DNA from 2 places in the Geobacillus sp. WSUCF1 genome. Region 1 is predicted to be linked to the other one. Evidence: riboswitches for the same ligand, from Rfam matches in the RefSeq annotation. Region 1 holds a riboswitch; the other holds the start of a gene.
What was found. A riboswitch is a leader RNA that binds a small molecule or an ion and turns the genes downstream of it on or off. The one in region 1 is predicted to bind cobalamin.

Region 1 (3,416 bases):
AAGCTTTGTCGCTTCCACTCCATTCATGTTCGGCATGCGCACATCCAATAACGCGACATCAACTTCATGATGTCGACAATATTCCACTGCCTCTTTCCCATCGCCTACAGTCGCGGCGACATCAAACTCGTCATACGTGCTTAAGATGATCCGCAGCCCTTCGCGGACAAAGGGATTGTCATCGGCGATGAGCACTTTTATGCGCGGAACATGGGACGAAGAGTGATGTTCCATCTTTACCCACCCCTTTTCATCATGACGCCTGTCCACTACCTCGCGTGCATGATTTTCATGGTTTACTTTCATCTTTCCAAAACCGGAGGAACTATTCTTTCAACGTGGACCATTCGTGCACACAAACATATGCCTTCAAGGCGGCCTTCTGTCCAGCGAGTGAGAAAATGATTGTACACAAATCGGCAACATCCTATGATGCTCCGGATATACGGTTCCTGTTCTTTTGTCGGATAGAGACGGACGGAACAGGCTTGGCGCATTCCAATCGTCAAGAAAATTATACCATATTGCGCTTCCTCCCACTCCTTTAAGGGGGAGAGGAGCACAAGATTTCTGTAATGAATAAGGGCGATTTTTTCCGTTGCCACAGAGGAAATGAACCAAAGCAAGAGCAGGCCGAACCGAGTCGACGCTGGGATGCGTCCGGTGTTGCCAAGAGTAGCTGTCGGATCAAGACATGGGAACAGAGCCAAGCTCGATCGAATAGGCAAAACGGAAGGCAGGTCGAGGTGCCCATTCACCAACGGAGCGATCATCCTGTACCGAAACAGTGCGATGTCGTGTCTCATCGACTTATCCATCTGGATCTCCTCCTCGTCTTTCCCACCATCCATATACATTTGAATGTCAATGACAAAGTCGTGAAACTTGATCAAATTTCCTCCCCATCTTTGAAACAAATGGAAATTTCCGCCCGAAACGGCTCCTCACCACAACATGTACTTGACAAGCAATACAGCTTCCTGCACAAAGATTTGAAAAAATCACTGATTTGTTGATTTTCCCTTACAAGCGTAAATGGGGTATGTTCAGAAAAAATCATGTACAACTTTTGGTGAAGAGCCTCCGAAACAATTCACAAAAAATTTAGCACACTCTTCAGAAAAGAGGGAAAAGGCTTTCTGAAAGAATGTACAAGAAACGGTGTTTTGTTTTCGCAGAAAAATTCCATGGGCAGCGCACTTTGCCCTCCACCCGGGGATGAAAATCACACGTCAGTCCTGCATTTTCACAAAAAACATATTTTTACATAAAATACTAATATTAACTCAAAAAATATCCCTGCTTACTATGCCGTTATGCCTCTTAAAACCCCTTCACAAAAACATTTCGGTTGAAAAAAACAAAAAATTCTTTTATTCTAAATTTTATACAACCAAATAATCAGTTCACGCAACAGGTGGTTCACACATGTGGTGAACCTTAAAAGGGAAGTTTGGTGAAAATCCAACACGGTCGCGCCACTGTGATGCAGAGCTGTTTATCACAATCCACTGTTTCATTTGAAATGGGAAGGAGATAAACAGCGATGAAGCTAAGTCAGGAGACCTGCCTGTTGTATGCACTTTCGACCTACGCGTCATAGGGAGGAGTGAGGACATATGATATTGAGGCACTTCACGTATCTCAATACAAGCTAGTTATACCCTCCTTCCGTTGGAAGAGGGTTTTTTGCTTGATTGGGATCAAATAACTGGAGGTGCTTCCACATGTTCATCCGCAGTTCAAATGTAGGGTATCCACGCATTGGGGAGAAAAGAGAATGGAAAAAGACGTTAGAATCGTTTTGGAATGGGCAGATCACCAAAGAACAATGCACCAAAATGATGGAAGCGATTCGACTTGATTCGATTCGTAAACAGATGGAGAAAGGAATCGATCTCATTCCAATTGGAGATTTTTCTTTATACGATCACGTATTAGATACAGCATTCATGTTTGGATATATTCCAGAGCAATTTCAACAAATAGACGATACACTTGAGCAATATTTTGCGATGGCACGCGGGACAAATGGGCAACATGCGCTTGAAATGACGAAATGGTTTAATACAAATTACCATTACATCGTGCCTGAAATTGGACAAACAAAGCCAAGATTAGTGGAGAATCGCCTATTGAAAGAATACAACCTTGTAAAAGAAACATTCGATTTAGAAACAAAACCTGTGTTGCTTGGACCGATTACGTTTCTTTTGCTTTCTAAGCAATACGATCGACACGAGTGGCGCAAACATCTCGCACGATTAGTTCCTGTTTATGTAGAATTATTCAAACAACTAAGCGAAGCGGGCGTGTCATTCGTCCAAATCGATGAACCGATTCTCGTCCAAGATATAGACGATGACATCGTCGATGCATTTCGTGATGTATATGAAGTTTTTCATCGCGGTGTACCAAATATAAACCTTATTTTACAAACATATTTTGATAGCGTGTCGCATTATCGTGAAATCGTTGCTTTACCTGTCGCAGGCATTGGGCTTGACTTTGTACATGATAATGGCGAAAACATGAAAAACATAAACACCTATGGATTTCCGAAAGATAAAATATTAGTTGCTGGGATTGTAGATGGCCGCAATGTATGGAAAAGTTCGCTTGCCCAAAAAGCGACGCTCCTTCACCATCTAGCAAACGTTGCTGAACAACTGATCATTCAACCGTCTTGCAGCTTACTGCACGTCCCTGTCACGACAAAACACGAACATTCACTGCCGCCGGAGCTCGCTGGGGCTTTATCATTTGCCGATGAAAAATTAGATGAAATACGTATGCTGACAGAATATATGAAAGGAAACACAACAATCGACAAGCTAATCCAATACGACGAACAAACAAACAGTAATTTAGCCAAGTTCCGCAAACAACAAGAACAAATAAACGAGATCACAGCCGTTCCGGTAAGCCGAACACCTTACAGCAAACGACGAAAGATACAACAATCACATTTGCAACTCCCGCTGTTGCCGACAACGACAATCGGCAGCTTCCCGCAGACGAGCGACGTGCGTCAAGCTCGGATGAAGTGGAAAAAAGGGGAATGGAACGATCATCAATATAAGTCCTTTATAAAGAAAGAAATCGCAAAATGGATCGACATTCAAGAGCAACTGCAGCTCGACGTGCTTGTCCATGGGGAATTTGAGCGCACAGATATGGTAGAATTTTTCGGTGAAAAGCTGCAAGGCATGGCATGCACGACAAACGGCTGGGTACAATCGTATGGATCACGTTGTGTTCGCCCGCCCATTATTTTTAGCCATGTGTCCTACCAACAACCGATGACCGTAGAAGAAACGGTATATGCCCAGTCGCTGACCCATAAACCTGTCAAAGGCATGCTGACAGGCCCTGTAACCATGTTAAACTGGTCGTTCGTTCGCGACGACATTCCA
Region 2 (3,416 bases), on a different contig from region 1:
AGCGTTAATGCTGCCGATTGCCGTATTGCCGGCGGCGGGATTGCTGCTTCGGCTTGGCCAGCCTGATTTATTGAATATTCCGTTTATCGCCGCCGCGGGCGATGCGGTATTTTCCAACTTAGCGCTCATTTTCGCCATCGGCGTGGCCATCGGTTTTTCGAAAGACGGCAACGGCGCGGCGGCGCTTGCTGGGGCGATCGGCTACTTTGTCTTGACAAAAGGGGCCGCCGCGATTGATAAGGACATCAATATGTCCGTATTAGGCGGCATCATCTCCGGAGTGATCGCCGGGCTTTTATACAATCGCTATCATGATATCAAGTTGCCCGACTGGCTCGGCTTCTTCGGCGGACGGCGGTTTGTGCCGATCGTGACATCGCTTGTCATGCTCGTGCTTGCCTTGATTTTTGGCTATGTATGGCCGCCGATTCAAGATGGCATCAACGCGGTCGGCCATTGGATCGTTGGCGCCGGGGCGGTTGGCGTCGGCATTTTCGGGTTCCTCAACCGGTTGCTCATTCCAGTCGGATTGCACCATGTGTTAAAACAATCGATTCAAGCGTCAGAAGGCAGGGTGATCGTCGCGGAAGTCATCGGGGAATTTGCGCCGCTGTATCCGGCGGTCACCAACGCCGAACTGGCCGCGGCGTTTGGGGCGGATTTGCCGACGATGAAACATTTTTTCGATCGCGACGTATTACAGAATGAGGGTACGGCGCCTTGTTAAGGCAAAACGCCGTTCATCCGCCAATAGGTGGGCGCCGATAAAACGTGGAAGGAGCCGGAGGAACATGAGCATGTTTGGAAAAGTCGCCGCCGATGTGCTTGGGCTAAGCGACATCGGCTCGGTTATTCAGCCGAAAGACTACGACAAAGTGGATGCCGATGATTATGTGATGCACGAGGATGGAGAAAAAATCTATTTTCTCATCAAGTCGAAATCCGATGAATATTGCTTCACAAACCGCGCGCTCATTCATCTGGACGGCACGAGCGCCGCGAGCAAAAAACGGACGCTGCGCCGCTACGATTACTATAAGCATCCGATTTCCGACGTGTCGCTCGAAACAGCCGGGACGGTCGATTTGGATGCGGAAATCAAATTTAAAATCGGCCCGCACGCATACTCGATCGATGTGCATAAAAAGCATATCGAGGAACTGAAAGACTTGTATAAATCGCTGCTGGCGATCGCGGACATTTGCCATGAAAACGAAACGAAGTTCAACTATGCGGAGCGGAGTTTGGAACTGGCGGCCAAGGTGTTTGCCAACATGCGCGGCGACGGCGCCAATGTGTCGGCGGATTTTCAGGCCGTGAATGAATACGCTTTTCGCTGGCTGACGGAAGCGAAAAAGAACTATACGGTCAAAGATTTTGGTTTTGTGTTTGACAAATATATTCAACAGTGACGAGTGGAGCCGGCAGTCAGAAAGGCGTCTTGCATAAAGGCGGGGCGCCTTTTCCTATGGCGGTTAGGCGGACGCTTGGCTGGGAACGCTGGTTTGGAGAGCTGGCTGCCAGTTTTCTATAAAAATAGTTGTCAAACGGCAAACGCTGTTTTAATATAAAAATGTCCATATCCCATAACTGAATCCATTTGCAGCAAGGTGCCGAAACGGCTTAATAGGGAATCCGGTGGGAATCCGGAGCTGTCCCCGCAACTGTCAATGCGGACGAAATGAAATCGCCACTGTACGGACAGATGGCTTGCGCTGTTTTCCGTACGGGAAGGCTTCAGAGTAGGATGAAGCATGAGCCAGTAGACCTGCCTTGCTTGCCGCAGTTTCCGAATCTTCGGGGGGTGAGACGCGGAAACAGTCGTACAGGGCATTGTTGTGCCCATTGGCGGTCTGTTTCGCGCTCATTCCCAGATTTAGGCGGAATGGGCGTTTTTTATTGTACATACATCACTGAAGGGGGAATGACGGATGAAACGTTGGACATGGCCGGCGGTGGTGGCGGTGTTCTTCCTTTTGGCCGCCGTGCTCGTCGGCTGTGGCGGGGCGAATGGCAGCACCGAGCCTGCGAAAAAAGACGAGCCGAAAACGGAACAAGCGGCGTTTCCAGTGACAGTGAAAGACGGGCTTGGCGAGGATGTCACGATCAAAGCGGAACCGAAAAAAATCGTCTCGCTCATCCCGAGCAATACGGAAATCGCCTATGCGTTGGGGTTGGGCGATAAGATCGTCGGCGTCAGCGATTTTGACAATTATCCGGAAGACGTCAAAACGAAAACGAAAATCGGCGGCATGGAGTTTAATGTCGAGAAAATCATTTCGCTCAAACCGGATCTCGTCTTGGCCCACGCGTCAAGCGCCCATAACTCGCGCGATGGCCTCAAGCAATTGAAAGACGCCGGCATTACCGTGCTTGTCGTCAATGACGCGAAGTCGTTCGACGATGTATATGCGTCCATCGACTTGATCGGCAAAGCGACCGGGACGACAGACAAAGCGAAGCAAGTGATTGATGAGATGAAAGAGAAGCTTGCGAAAATCAAAGAAAAAGCGAAACAAATCCCGGCGGACAAACAGGCCAATGTCTGGATTGAAGTGTCGCCGCCGCCGCAGCTGTATACGGCCGGCAAAGGGACGTTTATGGATGAGATGCTTCAAGTGATTTCAGCGAAAAACGTCGCCGGCAGCTTGGAAGGCTGGCCGATGGTGACGGAAGAAAAAGCCGTGGCCTATAAGCCGGATGTCATCATCACGACATACGGCGGAGCGAAGCAAGTGTTGGCGCGCGCCGCTTGGAAAGACGTGCCGGCGGTGAAAAACAAGCGGGTGTATGACGTCAACACCGACTTAGTAAGCCGACCGGGTCCGCGCCTTGTCGAAGGGGTCGAGGAACTTGCCAAAGCCATTTACCCGGATGTGTTCAAGTAAAATGTGGATGTATATATTGGCCGTCACCGCGGCCGTGTTATCGTTGCTCGTAGGGATATCGACAGGATCGCTGTCGATTCCCTTTTCTTCTATTGTCCGCATTTTGGCGGCTGAATGGTTCGGAGCGGCGCTGCCTCGCCACATTCCGGCTGATTGGGTGCCGATCGTGATGGCGATCCGCTTGCCGCGCGTCGTGCTTGCGTTTTTGGTCGGGGCGTCATTGGCGCTGGCCGGGTCCGCGTTTCAAGGGCTGTTAAAAAATGCGCTCGCCGATCCGTACACGCTCGGTGTCTCGTCCGGCGCGTCGGTCGGGGCGGTGCTCGTCATCTTTCTCGGCTGGCAATGGCCGTTCTTTGGCACGTTTACGCTGCCGGTCGTGAGCATCTTGTTTGGCATGGCGACGCTTGCCGCCGTTTTGGCGTTCACTCGCGCTGTGGAGCGGCGCATGTCGGTTGAGACGATCATTTTAGCCGGCATTATCTTCGGCGCGTTTTTCAGCGCGTTCATTTCGCTCATGATCGCGTTGAC

Region 2: it holds a riboswitch for cobalamin, as region 1 does, so the genes downstream of both, I656_RS10010 (ABC transporter substrate-binding protein) here and metE (5-methyltetrahydropteroyltriglutamate--homocysteine S-methyltransferase) in region 1, are expected to answer to the same signal.

Annotation. Positions count from the first base shown of each region.
Region 1 covers NZ_ATCO01000060.1:28,942-32,357, reverse strand. The annotation lists gene I656_RS09510 (response regulator transcription factor) at 1-234, opposite strand, end outside; gene I656_RS19875 (helix-turn-helix domain-containing protein) at 303-758, opposite strand; partial or broken gene I656_RS19100 (transposase) at 741-818, opposite strand; cobalamin riboswitch at 1,399-1,589, shown strand; gene metE (5-methyltetrahydropteroyltriglutamate--homocysteine S-methyltransferase) at 1,728-3,416, shown strand, end outside.
Region 2 covers NZ_ATCO01000056.1:5,835-9,250, reverse strand. The annotation lists partial or broken gene I656_RS0115230 (PTS transporter subunit EIIC) at 1-556, shown strand, start outside; gene I656_RS10005 (PH domain-containing protein) at 798-1,412, shown strand; cobalamin riboswitch at 1,592-1,791, shown strand; gene I656_RS10010 (ABC transporter substrate-binding protein) at 1,932-2,888, shown strand; gene I656_RS10015 (iron ABC transporter permease) at 2,875-3,416, shown strand, end outside.